DNA from 4 places in the Streptomyces sp. NBC_00016 genome. Region 1 is predicted to be linked to each of the others. Evidence: riboswitches for the same ligand, from Rfam matches in the RefSeq annotation. Region 1 holds a riboswitch; each other region holds the start of a gene.
The links. A riboswitch is a leader RNA that binds a small molecule or an ion and turns the genes downstream of it on or off. The one in region 1 is predicted to bind S-adenosylmethionine.
Positions count from the first base shown of each region.

Region 2: linked by a shared signal. The riboswitch ahead of OG933_RS31380 (aminotransferase class V-fold PLP-dependent enzyme) and the one ahead of OG933_RS03905 (putative leader peptide) in region 1 are both predicted to bind S-adenosylmethionine.
Region 3: linked by a shared signal. The riboswitch ahead of thrC (threonine synthase) and the one ahead of OG933_RS03905 (putative leader peptide) in region 1 are both predicted to bind S-adenosylmethionine.
Region 4: linked by a shared signal. The riboswitch ahead of OG933_RS07660 (amino acid ABC transporter permease) and the one ahead of OG933_RS03905 (putative leader peptide) in region 1 are both predicted to bind S-adenosylmethionine.

Region 1 covers NZ_CP108304.1:847,705-852,289, reverse strand. Annotated here, with positions in the region: gene OG933_RS03915 (ABC transporter permease) at 1-4, opposite strand, end outside; gene OG933_RS03910 (ABC transporter substrate-binding protein) at 13-1,635, opposite strand; gene OG933_RS03905 (putative leader peptide) at 1,842-1,973, opposite strand; SAM riboswitch class IV at 1,993-2,102, opposite strand; gene OG933_RS03900 (SAM-dependent methyltransferase) at 2,263-3,078, opposite strand; gene OG933_RS03895 (protein kinase domain-containing protein) at 3,338-4,585, shown strand, end outside.
Region 2 covers NZ_CP108304.1:7,117,450-7,122,034, reverse strand. Annotated here, with positions in the region: gene OG933_RS31400 (NYN domain-containing protein) at 1-506, opposite strand, end outside; gene OG933_RS31395 (hypothetical protein) at 575-814, opposite strand; gene OG933_RS31390 (rhomboid family intramembrane serine protease) at 988-1,773, shown strand; gene OG933_RS31385 (Lrp/AsnC family transcriptional regulator) at 1,770-2,051, shown strand; gene OG933_RS31380 (aminotransferase class V-fold PLP-dependent enzyme) at 2,084-3,445, opposite strand; SAM riboswitch class IV at 3,625-3,741, opposite strand; gene trpD (anthranilate phosphoribosyltransferase) at 3,821-4,585, opposite strand, start outside.
Region 3 covers NZ_CP108304.1:5,443,922-5,448,506, reverse strand. Annotated here, with positions in the region: gene OG933_RS24240 (MoaD/ThiS family protein) at 344-619, opposite strand; gene thrC (threonine synthase) at 738-2,036, opposite strand; SAM riboswitch class I at 2,055-2,220, opposite strand; gene OG933_RS24230 (glucosyl-3-phosphoglycerate synthase) at 2,391-3,335, shown strand; gene OG933_RS24225 (trehalose-6-phosphate synthase) at 3,452-4,585, shown strand, end outside.
Region 4 covers NZ_CP108304.1:1,707,525-1,712,109, reverse strand. Annotated here, with positions in the region: gene OG933_RS07665 (glutathione S-transferase C-terminal domain-containing protein) at 207-1,103, shown strand; SAM riboswitch class IV at 1,170-1,289, shown strand; gene OG933_RS07660 (amino acid ABC transporter permease) at 1,686-2,666, shown strand; gene OG933_RS07655 (amino acid ABC transporter ATP-binding protein) at 2,663-3,466, shown strand; gene OG933_RS07650 (transporter substrate-binding domain-containing protein) at 3,540-4,562, shown strand.

The DNA.
Region 1 (4,585 bases):
GCATGCCGGCCGCTATCCGATCCAGGTGTCGTGCAGCTGGATCCGGCTGGAGGCCTCGAAGTCGAGGTGGTGCACCTTCTTCGCCACCCCCAGCTGGGTCTGAAGCTCCACCACGGGTACGACGTAGGCGTTCTGCACAAGCAACTGCTGTGCCTGGATGACGAGTTGCTTGCGCTTCGCCGCGTCGGTCGTCGCTGCCTGCTGGGTCAGCGCGGTGTCCAGCGGGCCGGCCGGCAGGTGGTAGAAGTTGGCCAGCCGGGTGGAGTACGAGCTGCGCAGGATGTCCGGGTCGGCGCGGGTCACGTTGCCCCACACCGCGTCGAAGTCGCCGGACTGAAGGGTCGGGGAGAACTGGGCGATCTGGAGCTGCTTGAGCACCACCTCGACACCGACGGCCTTGAGCTGCTGCTGGATCAGTTCCAGCGCGGGCTGGTTGGTGGCCGCGTTGGCGAACCACTTGACGGTCAGGCTCAGCTTCTTGCCGTCCTTGACCCGGACGCCGTCGCTGCCGGCCTTCCAACCGGCCGCGTCCAGCAGGGACTTCGCCTTGGCGGCGTCGAAGGCCAGGTCGGAGCCGAGGTCGGTGTAGTCCGGTGTGGTGTGCGCCAGGATGCTGGTCGCCGGCTCGGTGCCGGTCGGGAACACGGCGTCGACGATCTGCTGCCGGTCGATGGCGAACAGGATCGCCTGGCGTACCTTCGCGTCCTTGAAGAGCGGCCGGGAGTTGTTGAGCCCCAGGTTGAACACCACGCCCGGGTTGGCCCGTGCCTGGAGGTTCACCGCGCCGCCCTTGAGCGCCGCCTCGTTGGCCCTGCCGACGCTGCCGATCGCGTCCACCTGGCCGGACTGGAGGCTGCCGGTGCGCACGCCCGCCTCGGGCACCACCTTGAACACCAGCTTGTCCAGGTACGCCTCGCCCTGCTTGGTCCACAGCGAGGAACCCCAGGCGTACTTGGCGCGCTTGGCCAGGGTGATCGACTGGTTCTGCACATAGGCGCTCAGTACGAACGGCCCGGATCCGACCACGCCCTTGCTGCACTTCTCCTGCGGGCTCCTGTGCACGCTCGCCGACGACTCGATGCCCAGCGAGTGGGTGGCCGTGGCCTGGAGGAACTGCGCGTTGGGCTGCTTGAACCTCACCCGCACCGTGAGCGGGTCCACGGCGGTGGTGCTCTCCACGCCGCTCAGGTACCCCTGGGCGAGTGTGCCGAGGGCGCCGAGCTTCGGCACCGCGTCGAAGTTGTCCTTGACCACCTGCGCGGTGAGCGGTGTCCCGTCGCTGAAGGTCACCCCTGATCTCAGGTGGAACGTGAACGTCGTGGTGTCCGAGCTGATGTCCCAGCTCTTCGCGAGCCACGGCACGATCTTGCCGGTCTTGGGGTCCTGGTCGGTCAGCGAGTCCACGACCTGACGCAGTGAGTAGATGGTGTCGTTGCTGCCCACCTGCTGCGGATCCACGCAGCCGGCGTCGGAACCCACCGCGAAGGTCAGGGTGCCACCCGACTTCGGGCTGCCGCCCTCGCCGCTCGAGCTGCCGCTGCCGCTGGACGAGCAGGCGCTGAGCAGCAGGCTGCCGGTCGCGAGTGCGGCGAGCGCCGCCCACCGGGGGGTACGGGAATCCGGATGCGCTGTCACGGGATGGTTCTCCTACTCCAAGGTCACCGCGCACATGCCGGTGCGGAACGCGGCCATGGCGATGCGCGGAGGGTGCCGGCCACGCACGGGCCGGCACTGCTCAGAACTGTTCAGGGGGAGGGGACGTCGACGACCGGGTTGATGGCGACGTCGATGACGGCGTGACCGCGCCGTGGGCGAGGGTCAGCCTGCGGGGTGGGGCGTGATCAGCCCTGACACAGACAGCTGGCGGAGCGCTGCAGGTCGATGTGGCGGCGGCGCGAGAATCCGGAGAACAGTGCCGCGGTCGCGATCGAGGCGCTCAGGTTGCCGCTGTGCCGCACGCTGGTCCTCCACATCTCAGGCCCCTGGACCGGGGCCACGCGCTTGCAGAGTCGGTGACCCTGCCGGGCTTTCACCTGGAGCACCCCACCGCGCAGGAGGGTTGCCGGTCAGCTAGCCAGGGCTTGATGCTGACACTCAATGCCGGGGTCGATCTTACGGAGTACTGGGATTATCCGTCAATATCGGTAGGAGAGTTGAACAGCTCCGTCGCACCGGCCTGGAGGCGGGTGCGACGGAGCGGCGTCAGTGCGCGGGCCGCCCGTCCGGTGAGCCCGTCCGGTGAGGAGGGCGGCGGCGTGGACGCTACGGCTTGCGGGCGAGACCGCCGTGTTCGCCGATGACGTCCGGGGCGGGGGAGGTGGACTCCGGGCGCCAGAGGGGCACCGAGACGACGCCGGGCTCCAGGAGTTCCAGGCCGTCGAAGTACGCCGTGATCTCGTCGACGGAGCGCAGGTTGTACGGGACGGCGCCGCTTTCGTTGTAGGCGTCCTGGGCCTCTTCGAAGACCGGGTCGATGCCCCGCGAACCGTCGTTGATGGAGAGGTAGCTGCCGGACGGCAGTGCCGCCATCAGGCTGGTGACGATGGAGCGGGCCTGGTCGTGGTCGGCGACGTGCCCCAGGATGTTGCTGAGGATGAGCGCGGTGGGGCGGCTGAAGTCCAGCGTCTGCGCGGCGCTCGCCAGGATGCGCTCCGGGTCCAGCACGTTGGCGTCGACATAGGAGGTCGCGCCCTCCGCGGTGGAGTAGAGCAGGGCGCGGGCGTGGGCCAGGACCAGCGGGTCGTTGTCGACGTAGACGATCCGCGTCTCGGGGGCGAGACGCTGGGCGACCTCGTGGGTGTTGTCGGCGGTCGGCAGGCCGGTGCCGACGTCCAGGAACTGCCGTATGCCCGCCTCGGAGACCAGGTACGTGATGTTGCGGCGCAGGAACGCGCGGCTGCTGCGCGCGATGGTGACGATGCCGGGGAAGACGGCGGTGTAGGCGTCACCGGCCTGCTCGTCGACGGGGTAGTTGTCCTTCCCGCCCAGCCAGTAGTTCCAGATGCGGGCCGAGTGCGGCACCGAGGTGTCGATCTTCTGAGGTGCCGCTGAACCGGGCGTGGTCACATGGTCGGTCATGAGGGGCGTCCGTCTTTCGGCCGAGGCGTGGGCAGTTCGAGGCACAACTTACGTCCCAACGACCCTGGTACGTACACCCGTTCACATTTTCGGTCGGTTCGAACAGTGCTCTCGTGGAAACGACCGGCTTCGCGCCCGGCTGTCGGCCGGTCCGCCCGCACCGTCGGGCACACCGCCCGCACCTCTCCCCGGAGCCCTCAACTCGCCCTGTGCATAGGTACATTGAGACCGCCGAATCCTTGAGCGAGTGGGGGCGAGGATGCGCGACACGGTCCTGGACGGCCGGTACACGCTCACGGAGCGGATCGGTGCGGGCGGTATGGGCGTGGTGTGGCGGGCCAGGGACGCGCGGCTCGAACGCACGGTGGCCGTCAAGCTGCTGAGTCTGCCACCGGGCACGGCCGGCGCCGAGCGGGAACGGCTGCTCGCCATGTTCGGGCGGGAGGCGCGGGCCGCCGCCGCCCTCGACAGCTCCTACATCGTGCCGGTCTTCGACCACGGCGCGGACGGCGAAGTCCCCTACCTGGTCATGCCGTTGCTCTCGGGACGGACCCTGCGCGAGTCGGTGGCCGAGGGGCCGCTGCCGCCGGAGCGGGTCGCGGTGCTCGCGGCGCAGGTCTGCCGGGCCCTGGCGACCGCGCACCGGGCCGGCATCGTGCACCGTGACATCAAGCCGGCGAACGTGATGGTCACGGACGAGGGCATGGTGAAGGTGCTCGACTTCGGTATCGCCAAGTTCCTCGACGCGACGACGGGCGGCCGGCTCACCGTCACCACGGACTCGCCCGTCGGCACCCTCCCGTACATGGCGCCGGAGCGCTTCACCCGTGGCGCGGACGACGGCCGCACGGATGTGTACGCGCTGGGCTGCACGGTGTACGAGATGCTCACCGGCGCACCGCCGTTCGACTCGGCGTCGGCGCCCGCGCTGATGCACTGCCATGTGTACGAGACACCGCAGAAGCCGTCGGTACGGTGTCCGGGGCTGGCCCCCGAGTGGGACGAGCTGGTGGGGCGGATGCTGGCGAAGCCGGTCGGTGAGCGACCGACGGCGGACGAGGCACGGGCGCTGTTCGAGAATCTGGCCGCGCCCGCGCCGCCGCTCTCCGCGTCCGCGCCCCGGCTCCCGGACCACACCGCCCCGCCGGGGCGGGATTCCGCCGCCACGCCACCGGGGAGCCCGGCCCGGATCTCCGCGCACCGGGGTCGGCAGGATCCCGCCCCTGTCCCGGCCCCTGTCCCGGCCCCTGGGCCGGTCGCGGCGGATGTCACGCCCCCCGGCCTCGACGTCACCTCGTACCTCCTCGCACCGCCGCGCCCGAGGCAGCCGCCGACCGTTGCCGCGCCCCCACGCCGACGCGGGCGCGTCGCGTGGATCGGGGCCTCCGTGGTCGCCGTCGCGCTCGTGGCGGCACTCGCCGTCCTCCAGCCCTTCGGCGGCGACGACGGCGACGGCGGGGGCAGCGGGAAGAACGGCTCGGTCGGGTCGAAGGCCCCCACCGTGGCG
Region 2 (4,585 bases), 6.3 Mb from region 1:
TCGGTGCCCGCCCGGGACTGCTCACGGGCCCGGTCGAGCTCCTCGCGCAGCCGCTCCAGTTCGGCCCGGCTCTCCTCGCCGGCCCGCTCGGCGTCCGCCCGCTGGGCCTCCTCACCGGCCGCGGTGACCAGCTTCACCCAGCCGGTGGGCCGCAGCACATAGGCCGCGGCCGCCACTTCGTGCGGGTCCGCGGCCGGGGTCGGCGAGCCGGAGTCGAGAGCGCCGGCGAGCTCCGGCTGGGCCTCTCTGAACTTCTCGGCGATGCGCTGCCGGAAGAGCGGATCGGTCTCCAGCGCGGCGGCCATCGCGTTGCCCGCGAACTTCGCCCGCCGGTTCGGTGCGAACCGGGCGTACTGCCGCAACTGGACGGGCAGTTCGCCGACGGTCAGCCCGCCGAAGCCGTCGGAGACGATCTGTACGACCCTGCGCCGCACGCCGTCCGGCAGCGGACGGTCGAGCATCTCGGCGGCGCCGTCGCCCGGCCCCCCGCCTGCGCTCTCCACCATCCGTCACACCCCAATACTGTGCGGGCCTCGCCCACTCTCGGCTTCGCTCGAGCGGGGGACCCCCATCGTCAGGAACCGGCGCCCGGCCGATCCACGAGTTCCACCTGGTCCACGGCGTTGCACCAGCGGCACCGCACCGACTCGATGGTCTCACTGACCACCTCGCGCTCCTCGACCTTCGGCTCACCGGCGAGGTCGAGGTGCACGTACTCGACGACCTTCGACGAGCGCGTCACGTCGAACCGCGTGAGGTTGCCGCAGAGCGTGCAGCGCCACCGCGTCGCGGCGGTCGGCAGGGGAACCGTCATCGTGGCTATCCGCTTCCTTCTAGTGTCGTGCTTCCGGTTGCCGGGGTCGGGCCGGAGGCTCCCCCGCGCGTATGGCTCGTAACCCTACGGCCTGGCGGGTACTCGCCGCCCATCCGTCCGCGGCGGCGAGGCGGTCCGGACGAGTGCGTCCGATTACGTCATGCTTTGTTCTCATGATCGGCGACTGGAACGGGACGGTCGGCAGGGTGGTCCGCAACCGCCCGGCGCCGGTGACCTACGCACTGATCGCCCTGTGCTGCCTGATCTTCCTGATCGGGCCCGCCTCGGGCTTCAATCCGGCGTACGGCTCCGGCGACGAGCTGCTGGCGGCACAGCGCGCCTACTTCCGGCGCTGGGGCGTGGTGCCCGGCGAGCTCTTCGAGGGCGCGCCACGGGCCGCCCTGACCCCGGCCACGGCTCTCTTCGTCCACGGCAGCTGGGTGCACCTGCTGGGCAACATGCTCTTCCTCTACGTCTTCGGGACGATGACCGAGGACCGGATGGGCCGCGTCGAGTTCACGCTCTTCTACCTCGGCTGCGGCTACCTGGCCCTGCTGGGCTACGCCGCCGCCAACGCCGAGTCGTCGCAGTCCCTGGTCGGCGCCTCCGGAGCGATCTCCGCGGTCCTCGGCGCGTTTCTGTACCTGTTCCCCCGGGCGCGGGTGACCAGTCTCCTGCCGCTCCTGTTCTTCCTGCCGCTGCGCTTCCCCGCGTGGGTCGTGCTGCCCTTCTGGGCGGCCCTGCAGTGGGTGGCGGCGGGGCGGGCCGCCCAGGGGCCGGGGGTGGCCTATCTGGCGCACCTGGTGGGCTTCGGCCTGGGGCTCCTCTACGCGTGGGCCCGTTTCGGGAGGAAGCCGGGCCCGAAGGACGGCCTCGAAGGGGCGGCGGCGGGTGACGGGCGGGCGACTAGAGTGAAGCCCGCCCCAGCTCCGGCCCCCGAGGGAGAGAACCAGCCGTGATCACCGCGATCGTCCTCATCAAGACCAGCGTGGACCGGATTCCCGAGATCGCGGAGCGGATCGCTTCGCTGGACTCCGTCAGCGAGGTCTTCTCCGTCACCGGGACGTACGACCTGATCGCCATGGTGCGGGTGAAGGAGCACGAGGACCTGGCGGAGGTCATCCCGGGCAGCATCAGCAAGATCCCCGGGGTGGAGGGCACGGACACGCACGTCGCCTTCCGCACCTACTCGCAGCACGACCTGGAGGCGGCGTTCGCGATCGGGCTGGACTCCTGACCGGCTGAACACCGCCTCCGGCGGACCGTCGCTCAGACCGCGGGCACGCAGCGGCCGTCTTCCGTCCGGTACTGCCACTGCGCGCCCTCGCTCACCAGCTCGCGCACCGCGTTCACGAAGCGCTCCACGTGCTCGTCCGGGGTTCCCGCGCCGAAGCTCACCCGGATCGCGTTGAGGGACTTCTCGCCGGGAGCCGCCTCGGGGGCGCCGCACTCGCCCTGGGTCTGGGGGTCGCTGCCCAGCAGGGTGCGGACCAGGGGGTGGGCGCAGAAGAGGCCGTCGCGGACCCCGATGCCGTACTCGGCGGAGAGGGCGGCGGCGAAGTGGGAGCTGTTCCAGCCCTCGACGACGAAGGAGATCACGCCGACCCGCGGGGCGTCGTCGCCGAACAGGGACAGCACCTTCACCTGCGGGACCTCGGCCAGACCGGCCCGCACCTTCGCGATCAGGCACTCCTCCCGGGCGACCAGGCTGTCGAAGCCCGCCTCGGTGAGGGCCTTGCACGCCGAGGCGATGGAGTAGGCGCCGATCACGTTCGGGGAGCCGGCCTCGTGGCGGGCGGCGCTCTCGTGCCACTCCACGTCCACTCCCCCGTCCTCGCGCCGCGTGACCTTGCGGCTGGCGCCGCCGCCGGCGAGGTACGGGTCGGCCGCCACCAGCCAGTCGGCGCGGCCGGCCAGCACGCCGGCGCCGAAGGGCGCGTACAGCTTGTGACCGGAGAAGGCGACCCAGTCGACGTCGAGCTCCCGCACGGAGACCGGGTGGTGCGGGGCCAGCTGGGCCGCGTCCAGGACGATCCGGGCGCCGTGGGCGTGCGCGGCGGCCGCCAGCTCGCGCACCGGCCACAGCTCGCCGGTGACGTTCGAGGCGCCGGTGACACAGACCAGGGCCGGGCCGTGCGGGTCACGGTCGGCGAGGGCCCGCTCCAGCGTCTCGACGGCCTGGCGCGGGGTGCGCGGGGCGTTCAGGTAGGTGACCCGGGCGTCCTGCCAGGGCAGCAGCGAGGCGTGGTGCTCGGTCTCGAAGACGAAGACCTGGCAGCCGGCCGGGAGGGCCCGCGCCAGCAGGTTGAGGGAGTCCGTCGTCGAGCGGGTGAAGACCAGCTGGTCGTCGGGGCGGCAGTCCAGGAACTCGGTCACCGTCCTGCGGGCGTTCTCGAAGAGGTCCGTGGACAGCTGCGAGAGGTAGCCGGCGCCCCGGTGGACGCTGCCGTAGTACGGGGCGTAGGCCGCCACGTCGTCCCAGACGCGCTGGAGGGCGGGGGCGCTGGCCGCGTAGTCGAGCGCCGCGTAGGTGACCTCGCCGCCCGTGACGAGCGGGACCGTGACATCCCGGCCGAGAACGGGCAGCGGTGCACAAACGGTACGGGTGGCGGCAGCGGTGGAGACAGACATGGCGAACTCCCGTGAGAGGCAAGGGGGAACCGCCGTGCGAGCGGACATGGCTCGAGCACGGAGGAAGGTGAAAGGGGTGTGCGGAGGCGGGGCTCTACGCCCTATCGCATTCGCTTGCTCACGGAAGGCTCCCTCGACGACCAGGACCCCTGGCGGTACTCACTCAGAAGAGTGCGAGGGGTCCGCGCTTGCCGTAGACCTCGCTGCCTACGACCTGGTCTTCACCCGGGGCACCCCGCCACGGACGGAGGGTTGCCGGACAGTCGGCCGGGGCCTCATGACTGTCACTCATGACCTGATACAGGAACGTACGTGAAGTGATCGCCGTCCCGCAACCCGTGTCCGGATCGCGGGACGGCCGTCAGCGGTGGGGCGTCACGCCCGGGTGGCGGCGACCCAGCGCTCCAGCGCCCGCTTGGCCGCACCCGAGTCGATCGACTCGGCCGCCTTGTCCATGCCGTCGCGCAGTTGCCCGGCAAGGGTCCCGGAGCCCGGCTCCAGGGCCACCAGCGCCGCCGCCGAGTTCAGCAGCACGGCGTCCCGCACCGGGCCCGTCTCGCCCTCCAGGAGGCGGCGGGCGACCTCCGCGTTGTACGACGGGTCCCCGCCCCGCAGAGCCTCGACCGGGACCAGCTCGAGCCCGACGTCACGCGGGTCGAAGGTCTCCTCGGTGACCTTGCCGTCGCGGACGACCCACACATGGGAGGTGGCCGTCGTGGTCAGCTCGTCGAGGCCGTCGTCGCCCCGGAAGACCAGGGACGAGTTGCCGCGCTCGGCGAAGACGCCCGCGACGACCGGCGCCATCCGCGGGTCCGCGACCCCGACCGCCTGGGCCCGCACCTTGGCGGGGTTGGTCAGCGGGCCGAGCACGTTGAACACCGTGCGGATGCCCAACTGGCCGCGCGCGGCGCCCACATGACGCAGCGCCGGGTGGAACTTGATCGCGAAGCAGAAGGTGATCCCGGCTTCCTGGGCCACCTCGGCCACCCGCCGCGGGGTCAGCTCCAGATTGACGCCGAGCTTCTCCAGGACGTCGGAGGCGCCGGACGCGGAGGACGCCGCCCGGTTGCCGTGCTTGACGACCGTGGCGCCCGTGCCGGCCACGACGATCGCCGACATCGTGGAGATGTTGACCGTCTT
Region 3 (4,585 bases), 4.6 Mb from region 1:
CTGAATGTATCTGTCCAACTGCCGTCTGCAACAGGTCAGTCGGACGAGAATTCCGGACGCACGGGATCCGGAATGTGGCGAGAATTCGCCTGAATTAAGGGCAAGTCGGGCCCTGCATAAGCCACAAATGCCACGAAAGAGGCGCACACATTGGCTGCTTCTTATCGGGCGCGGGGCAGAAATCAAAGGCTCCGGATCCGGTGATCCGGACCGGGTTCCCCAACTGTACCGCGCTCAACCACACTGAATTGCCCCCTCCGCTTCTATCGCGGAGAGGGCAATTCGATGAACGCTCGGTAATCGCTGTTACCGACGGTTACTACCGATGGGTACTGAACTACGGTCAGCCACCTGCGACGGCCGGGATGATCGAGACGCCGGCGCCGTCCGGGGTCGCCGTCTGCAGACCCTGCTCGAAGCGGACGTCGTCGTCGTTCACGTACACGTTGACGAACCGGCGCAGCTTGCCCTGGTCGTCCAGGACCCGGGCGGCGATGCCGGTGTGGTTCTTCTCCAGGTCGGCGATGACCTCACCGAGGGTCGCCCCCTCGGCCTTCACCTCGGCCTGGCCGCCGGTGTAGGTGCGCAGGATGGTGGGGATGCGGACGTTGACGCTCATGCTCTTTCGACCTCCGGTCAGGCGGAGCGCCCCGAAGGGCGCGGGGCTGTCTGGATCGTGCGGCTGCCGCCGCGTGGGCGCGACCAGCCCCACGGCCCGCAGACGAACAACAAATCTCTCAGCCGAGACCCGCGTCCCGGAACGACTCCAGGGTCGGGCGGATGGTCGCGGTCAGGCCGCTGCCGGCCACCGCGTCCAGCGTCTTCAGACCGTCACCCGTGTTCAGCACGACGGTGGTGAGCGTCGGGTCGAGAAGACCGTTCTCGATCAGCTTGCGCGTCACACCCACCGTCACACCACCGGCGGTCTCCGCGAAGATGCCCTCGGTGCGCGCCAGCAGCTTGATCGCGTCGACGACCTGCTCGTCGGTCACGTCCTCCACCGCGCCGCCGGTGCGCCGCGCGATGTCGAGGACGTACGGACCGTCCGCCGGGTTGCCGATGGCCAGCGACTTGGCGATGGTGTTCGGCTTCTGGGGGCGGACCACGTCGTGCCCGGCCTTGTAGGCCACGGACACCGGGGAGCAGCCCTCGGCCTGCGCGCCGAAGATCTTGTACGGCTTGTCCTCGACCAGCCCGAGCTTGATCAGCTCCTGGAGGCCCTTGTCGATCTTCGTGAGCTGGGAGCCGGAGGCGATCGGCACGACCAGCTGGTCCGGCAGCCGCCAGCCGAGCTGCTCGCAGATCTCGTACGCCAGCGTCTTGGAACCCTCGGCGTAGTACGGCCGCAGATTGACGTTGACGAAGCCCCAGCCCTCGCCCGCCGAGTCGCCGATGAGCTCGGAGCAGAAGCGGTTGACGTCGTCGTAGTTGCCCTCGATGCCGACGAGCTCGCCGCCGTAGATGGCGGCCATGACGACCTTGCCCTGCTCCAGGTCGTGCGGGATGAACACGCAGGACCGGAAGCCCGCCCGGGCGGCGGCGGCGCCGACGGCACCGGCCAGGTTGCCCGTGGAGGAGCACGAGAGAGTGGTGAAGCCGAACGCGCGGGCGGCCTCGATGGCCTGGGCGACGACCCGGTCCTTGAAGGAGTGGGTCGGGTTGCCGGAGTCGTCCTTGACGAAGAGCTTGCCGGCGTCGACGCCCAGTTCACGGGCGAGGTTGTCGGCCTGGACGAGCTTGGTCCAGCCGGGGTTGATGTTGGGCTTGTCGGCCACGTCCGCGGGGACGGGCAGCAGCGGCGCGTAGCGCCAGATGTTCGCGGGCCCCGACTCGATGCGCTTGCGGAGCTCCTCCGTGTCGTAGGAGGAGAAGTCATAGGCGATCTCGAGCGGGCCGAAACACTCCTCGCAGGCGAAGACCGGGCCGAGGGGCACGCGGTGGCCGCACTCGCGGCAGGTCAACGCCGCGGCCGGACCGAGGTCGACAGCAGAGGACGTCGTAGAGTCGGTGGTGCTTGCAACAGTCTGCGCAGCCATGTGAGGCGAGGCCCTTTCTCCTCATCTTCCTCACGACGCATCTCGCCGTGAGACGGATTTGGCACCTTCCCGAGCCGGGAGCCTCGCGAAGCGATCACCACATGGATCAGTGATCGTTACGAGACCGGCTGGAGGGTTGCCGGGGCTTCATCGGGCCGTATCCCTCTGCCCCTCTGGATGAGCGGTATGAAGTTGTGAACGGGGGGAGACCTCGGACATGCGATGGTCATCCGCGTTGTTCAAGACTGTAACCGAAGGCCAGGACAGTTGAGATAGTCGTCCGAACCGCGAGATGGATCACACGGTCACCTCCCGTGCACCCGGTGTGATCACGACAGTGAGGAGCCGCAGACTGTGCTTCGAGAAACTGAGCGCTGGCTGGCCACCCGCTCCTGGTCCGCGACCGATCGTCCGCTCCACCGGATCCTGGCCGCGAAGCGCGCCACGAACCAGTCGGTGTCCGTCGTCCTGCCCGCGCTGAACGAGGAGGAGACGGTCGGTGACATCGTCGCGATCATCCGTCACGACCTCATGCACCAGGTCCCGCTCGTCGACGAGATCGTGGTCGTCGACTCGGGATCGACCGACCGTACGTCCGAGGTGGCCGCGGCGGCCGGCGCGCGGGTCGTCCACCGGGACGACATCCTGCCGCGGATACCGGCCGTGCCCGGCAAGGGCGAGGTCCTGTGGCGCTCCCTGCTGGTCACCACCGGGGACATCGTCTGTTTCATCGACGCCGATCTGAGGGAGTTCTCCTCGGACTTCGTCTCGGGGATCGTCGGCCCGTTGCTGACCGACCCCGGGGTGGATCTGGTCAAGGGCATGTACGACCGTCCGCTGGGCGGCGCGGCCGGCCAGGGCGGCAGGGTCACCGAGCTGATGGCCCGCCCGCTGCTCAACATGCACTGGCCGCAGCTGGCCGGGTTCGTGCAGCCGCTCGGCGGCGAGTACGCGGCCCGCCGCAGCCTGCTGGAGCAGCTGCCCTTCCCCGTCGGCTACGGCGTGGAGCTGGGCATGCTGGTGGACGCCCTGCACCTGGTGGGCCTGGACGCCCTCGCCCAGGTCGACATCGGCGTGCGCAAGCACCGTCACCAGGACGGGCAGGCGCTGGGCCGGATGGCGGCGGCCATCTACCGCACCGCCCAGCTCCGGCTGGCCCGCGGGCACCTGATCCGCCCGTCCCTCACCCAGTTCGAACGGAGCGCGGACGGCTTCGAGCCGCGCACGTACTCCGTGGACACCGAGGAACGGCCGCCGATGGCGGAGATCGCGGAGTACGCGACCCGCAAGGTCGCGTGAGTGCCGGACGGGCCGTATACGGCATGGCGCCGACCACGGCGACACGGCCGGATACGGCCCGTCCACGCAGCGCGACCGTACGTTTGAGCGTTTCCCGACCGGGCTAGGTTGGGCGTATGGCTTCCACGCACGACACTGCCGCCCGGGCCGCCGAGGTGCTGGTCGCGTCCAACCGCGGTCCGGTCTCCTACGAGGTGCGCGAGGACGGCTCGCTGCACGCGAAACGCGGCGGCGGCGGGCTGGTCTCCGGCCTGTCGGCCATCGGGCCCGAGGCGGGCGCCCTCTGGGTGTGCTCGGCGCTCTCCGACGGCGACCGGGAGGCGGTCCGGCGCGGGGTCGGCGAGGAGGGCGTGCGCATGCTGGCCGTTCCGGCCGACGTGCACGAGGACGCCTACAACGGCATCGCCAACTCCGTGCTGTGGTTCGTCCACCACCTGCTCTACCAGACGCCGCTGGAGCCCGCCTTCGACGCGGAGTTCCGCCGCCAGTGGGCGTCGTACGAGGCCTACAACCGGGCGTTCGCGGAGGCGCTGGCCGAGGATGCGGCGGACGGCGCGGCGGTCCTCGTCCAGGACTACCACCTGTGTCTGGTGCCGGGGATGCTGCGTGAGCTGCGGCCCGACGTGCGGATCGGCCACTTCTCGCACACCCCGTGGGCGCCGGTGGACTACTTCGCGCTGCTGCCGGGGGACATCCGCGAGCAGCTGCTGCGCGGGATGCTCGGCGCGGACCGGCTGGGCTTCCTCACCCGGCGCTGGGCGGACGCGTTCACCGCGTGCTGCACGGAGTTCGCCGGCGGCCCCGGCAGGACGCGGATCGGCGTGCACGGTCTCGGCGCCGACGCCGACTTCCTGCGCGAGCGCGCGCACCGGCCGGACGTCGACGAGCGCATGGCGGCGCTGCGCGCGGAGATCGGCGAGGGCCGCAAGGCGATCGTCCGCGTCGACCGCACCGAGCTGTCCAAGAACATCGTGCGCGGGCTCCTGGCCTACCGGCAGCTGCTCGACGACCACCCGGAGTGGCGCGAACGGGTCGTCCACGTGGCCTTCGCCTACCCCTCCCGCCAGGACCTCGCCGTCTACCGCGACTACATGGCCGAGGTGCAGCGGCTGTCCGAGGAGATCAACGACGCCTACGGAACGCCCGGCTGGACCCCGGTCCTGCTGAACCTCAAGGACGACTTCGCCCGCTCCCTCGCCGCCTACCGGCTGGCCGACGTGGCCCTGGTGAACCCGATCCGCGACGGCATG
Region 4 (4,585 bases), 860 kb from region 1:
CTCCCGCCGTCACATCGACCTGAAGCGCGTCTGCAGCGCCATCAGGTTCCAGGACTGAGCCGGGCCCGTCCCCGCGCCGAACCGCACCGGCGGTGTCCCGAGGACGCGGCCGCACCCGGCACGTGCGGACGAGGTCCGCACCTCCCTCTTCGACGTCGCATCCGCCGCGCGCACGTCCTGTGTGCGTCCCGCCCCCGGGGAGAGTCATGTCCGTCACACCACTGGCCGCCCACCTGTCCACCCGCCCCGCCGCCGCCTTCCGGGGCCGGATCGGCCGGGACGCGCGCAGCGGCCACTACGCGGTGCCGCGCCGCTACCGCCTCCACCTGGCGGCGGCCGACCCCGACTGTCTGCGCATCGCCGTCACCCACAGCCTCCTCGGCCTGGACAAGGCCTGCCCGGTCACCTTCCTGCCCGCCGTCCCGGACTGCCCCGACGGAGGCCACTCCGCGCTGCGTCCGCTGTACGACGCCAGCGCGCACCGGTACACCGGACCCGCCCTCGCACCCGTGCTCAGCGACGACTGGTCCGGGCGCATCGTCAGCAGCCACGGCCCCGACATCGCCCGGGACCTGGCCCGGCGCTTCGGCGGCGGCCGGCCCACCCTGTACCCGTGCGGCGCGGAGTCGCAGATCGAGGCCGTCGAGCGGATGTGCGCCCAGGGCATCGAGGAGGCCGCCCAGCGCGCCGGAGCGGCCGACGCCGAGGAGGCGGAGCGCACCGCCGCCCTCGACACGCTGGTCACCACGCTCGGGGTGCTGGAGCGAGGGCTCGGCGCCCACGAGTACCTGATCAGCGATCAGATCACCGCGGCCGACGTCGAGTTGTGGGTCGCCCTGGTCCAACTCGACACCGTGCACCGCTACCACCTGGACGCGGCCGCCGTGCACCGCATCGCCGACCACCCCGCGCTGTGGGCCTACGCCCGCCGGCTGGCCGCCCGTCCGGCCTTCGGCGCCCACCTCGACCTGGACGCCATCGCCCGCCGCCACCACGCCCGTTGCCAGGGCCTGGAGGCCGCCGGCGCCGCCGTCCAGATCCTGGACTGGGAGACCCACGCGGCAGACGGTTCGGCGGTCCGACCGCAGGTCAACCGGCCCTGACCCGGTCCACCCACCGGACCGCCGTTGACATTCGTTCGGGCAACTGTCTTACTTACGGCCCAGAACGGTCATGAGCGTCAGCGACAAGCCCTGGCTAGCTGACCGGCAACCCTCGCTCCGCGGTGGGGTGCCCCAGGTGACGACCGGACCGACGTTTCGGTAATGACGTATCGGTAAGCGCGAGGGCCCCTCAGGGGCCGGAACAGTGATGGTGACGGACATGTACGCAGCTCATCGGACGGCGCCCCGTCGCCCCCGGGGCTGCGTACGGCCGTACCTCGACATCCTCGTCGCCAACCGCGCCGTCGACCTCCTGCGCGTGAACAGCGCACTGTGTACCGCACCGGGCCGTGCCCGCTGTCGGGGCTGAACGAACCCCTCGCACCGCAGCCCCGCCTCCGCGTTCCTGACGAACACCGCCCGAGCGGTGTGCCGTTGTCCGCCCCACCCCGGTCTCCTGTACGCATCCGTGCGCCATGCCCTGTTCGCGCCCGCGGAGCGGTCCCCGCCGCCCCGCCGAAGCGCGTCCGGCCACGCACGTGCGCCGTGACCCGGGGTGTCCGACTCCCGCCGGAGCCCCTCATGAGTGAACCCCCAGGCGCCGTGACCCTCGCCGAGCCCGCACCCGCCATCGACGTCCCGTCGGAGAAGCTCACCGCCCAGCGCGTCCAGCCGCTGCGCAAGCCCGGCCGCTGGATCGCCACCGCCGTGGCCCTGGTCCTGGTGGCGCAGTTCACGCACGGACTGATCTCCAACCCCTTCTACCAGTGGGACCGCTTCGGCTACTGGTTCCTGCGGCCGGTCATCCTCGACGGACTGCTGATCACCCTGGAAGTGGCCGCCTACAGCGCGGTGCTGGGCCTCCTCGGCGGCATCCTGCTCGCCCTCGCCCGGCTCTCCAGGAGCCCGGTGCTGCGCGCGGTCAGCTGGACCTACGTGTGGGCGCTGCGCTCCATCCCGCTGATCGTGGTGCTGCTCTTCCTCTACAACTTCAGCGCCCTGTACCAGACCCTGAGCGTGGGGGTTCCCTTCGGCCCGGCGTTCTTCCGCTTCGACGAGTCCCGGCTGGCCACCGACATGGTGATCGCCGTCGTCGGCCTCAGCCTCAACGAGGCGGCCTACGCCGCCGAAGTGGTTCGCGGCGGCATCCTCTCCGTCGACCAGGGCCAGCACGAGGCGGCCGCCGCCCTCGGCCTGCCCAAGCGCTACCAGTTCTGGAAGATCGTCTTCCCGCAGGCGCTGCGGTCGATCACGCCGAACTACGTCAACCAGCTGATCGGCCTCGTCAAGTCCACCTCGCTGGTCTTCTACGTGTCCCTGCTCGACCTGTTCGGCACCGCGCAGACCATGGGGGCCACCTACCCCGGCGACATCGTGCCGCTGCTGCTGGTCGTCACCGTCTGGTACCTGATCCTGACCAGCCTCGTCTCCGTCGTCCAGTTCTACGTCGAGCGGTACTACGCCCGGGGCGCCACGCGTTCCCTGCCGCCGACGCCGCTTCAGAAACTGCGGACCGGTCTCACCGACCTGCGGGCCCGCATCCGCCGGGAGGCCGCCGTATGACCACCGAGACCGTGCAGAGCGCCGACACCGCGGGGATCGTGCCCGCCGCCGTCGAGGTGCACGACGTGCACAAGTGGTACGGCGCCCACCGGGTCCTGGACGGGGTGAGCCTGACCGTGCGGCCCGGCGAGGTCACCGTGATCCTCGGCCCGTCCGGCTCCGGCAAGTCCACCCTGCTGCGGGTCATCAACCACCTGGAGAAGCCCGAGATCGGCTATGTCAGCGTCAACGGCGAGCTGATCGGTGTCCGCCGCAACGGCGACCGGCTGCGCGAGCTGAGCGAACGGGCCATCCTGACCCAGCGCGGCCGGATCGGCTTCGTCTTCCAGAACTTCAACCTCTTCCCGCACCTGACCGTGCTGGACAACGTCGCCGCCGCGCCCACCGCCACCGGGCGACTCGCCAAGTCCGCCGCCCTGGAACTGGCCCGTGAACTCCTGGACCGGGTGGGCCTCGCCGACAAGGCCGGCGCCTATCCCCGACAGCTGTCCGGCGGCCAGCAGCAGCGCGTCGCCATCGCCCGCGCCCTCGCGCTGCGCCCCGGCGTCATCCTCTTCGACGAGCCCACCTCCGCCCTCGACCCCGAGCTCGTGGGCGAGGTCCTCGCCGTCATCAAGGACCTGGCGACCAGCGGCACCACGCTCGTCATCGTCACCCACGAGGTCGGCTTCGCCCGCGAGGTCGCCGACCGGGTCGTCTTCATCGACGGCGGGAAGATCGTCGAGCAGGGCCCGCCCGGCGAGGTCCTCGACAAACCGCAGCACGAGCGGACCCGGGACTTCCTCAGCAAGGTGCTCTGACACCGCAGCACCCCACGACCTCCCCCCACACCACCACCCTCTCGCCCAGTCACACCAGTTACCAAGGACGGCCATGTCTGCCCACTTCACCCGACGCAGCCTGATTCGCGGCATCACCGCGGCGACCGCGGTCGCCACCCTCGCCACCGGGCTCGCCGCCTGCGGTGGTGACAGCGAGGCCGCCACCACGACCGGCAGCGCGGCCGGCAGCGTGACCGTCGGCCGGGTGTCCAACGGCGCCGCCGAGGAGACCGCACTGAAGGTCTCCGAGGTCAAGTCCATCAGCGCCGAACTGCCCGACGCGATCAAGAAGAGCGGCAAGCTGAACATCGGCATCGGCGCCCTGCCCTCCGGCTTCGCCCCGCTCGCCTACGTCGGCGACGACCAGAAGACCCTCACCGGTGCCGAGCCCGACCTCGGCCGGCTGGTGGCCGCGGTCCTCGGCCTGAAGTCGGAGACGAAGAACTTCACCTGGGAGAACCTCTTCGTCGGCATCGACAGCGGCAAGGTCGACGTCGGCTTCTCGAACATCACCGACACCGAGGAGCGCAAGAAGAAGTACGAGTTCGCCTCCTACCGCCAGGACAACCTCGGTTGGGAGGTCAAGAAGTCCAGCACGTGGAACTTCGACGGCAACTACGAGAACCTCGCCGGTCTGACCGTGACCGTCGGCTCCGGCACCAACCAGGAGAAGATCCTCCTGGAGTGGAAGAAGAAGCTGGAGTCCGAGGGCAAGAAGCTCACCGTCAAGTACTACCCGGACCGCAACGGCATCTACCTGGCGCTCGCCAGCGGCAAGATCGACGCGTTCTTCGGCCCCAACCCCGGCATCGCCTACAACGTCTCGCAGACCGCGGGCAAGGCCAACGCCACCCGCAACGCGGGCACCTTCTCCGGAGCCGGTGAGTCGCTCCAGGGCCTGATCGCGGCCACCGCCAAGAAGGACAGCGGTCTCGCCAAGCCGGTCGCGGACGCCATCAACTACCTGATCGAGCACGGTCAGTACGCCAAGTGGCTGGCGGCCTACAACCTCTCCAACGAGGCCGTCGCCAAGTCCGAGATCAACCCGCCCGGACTGCCGCTGGACAATTCCTGACCGCTCGTCACCAACGCGCTCAC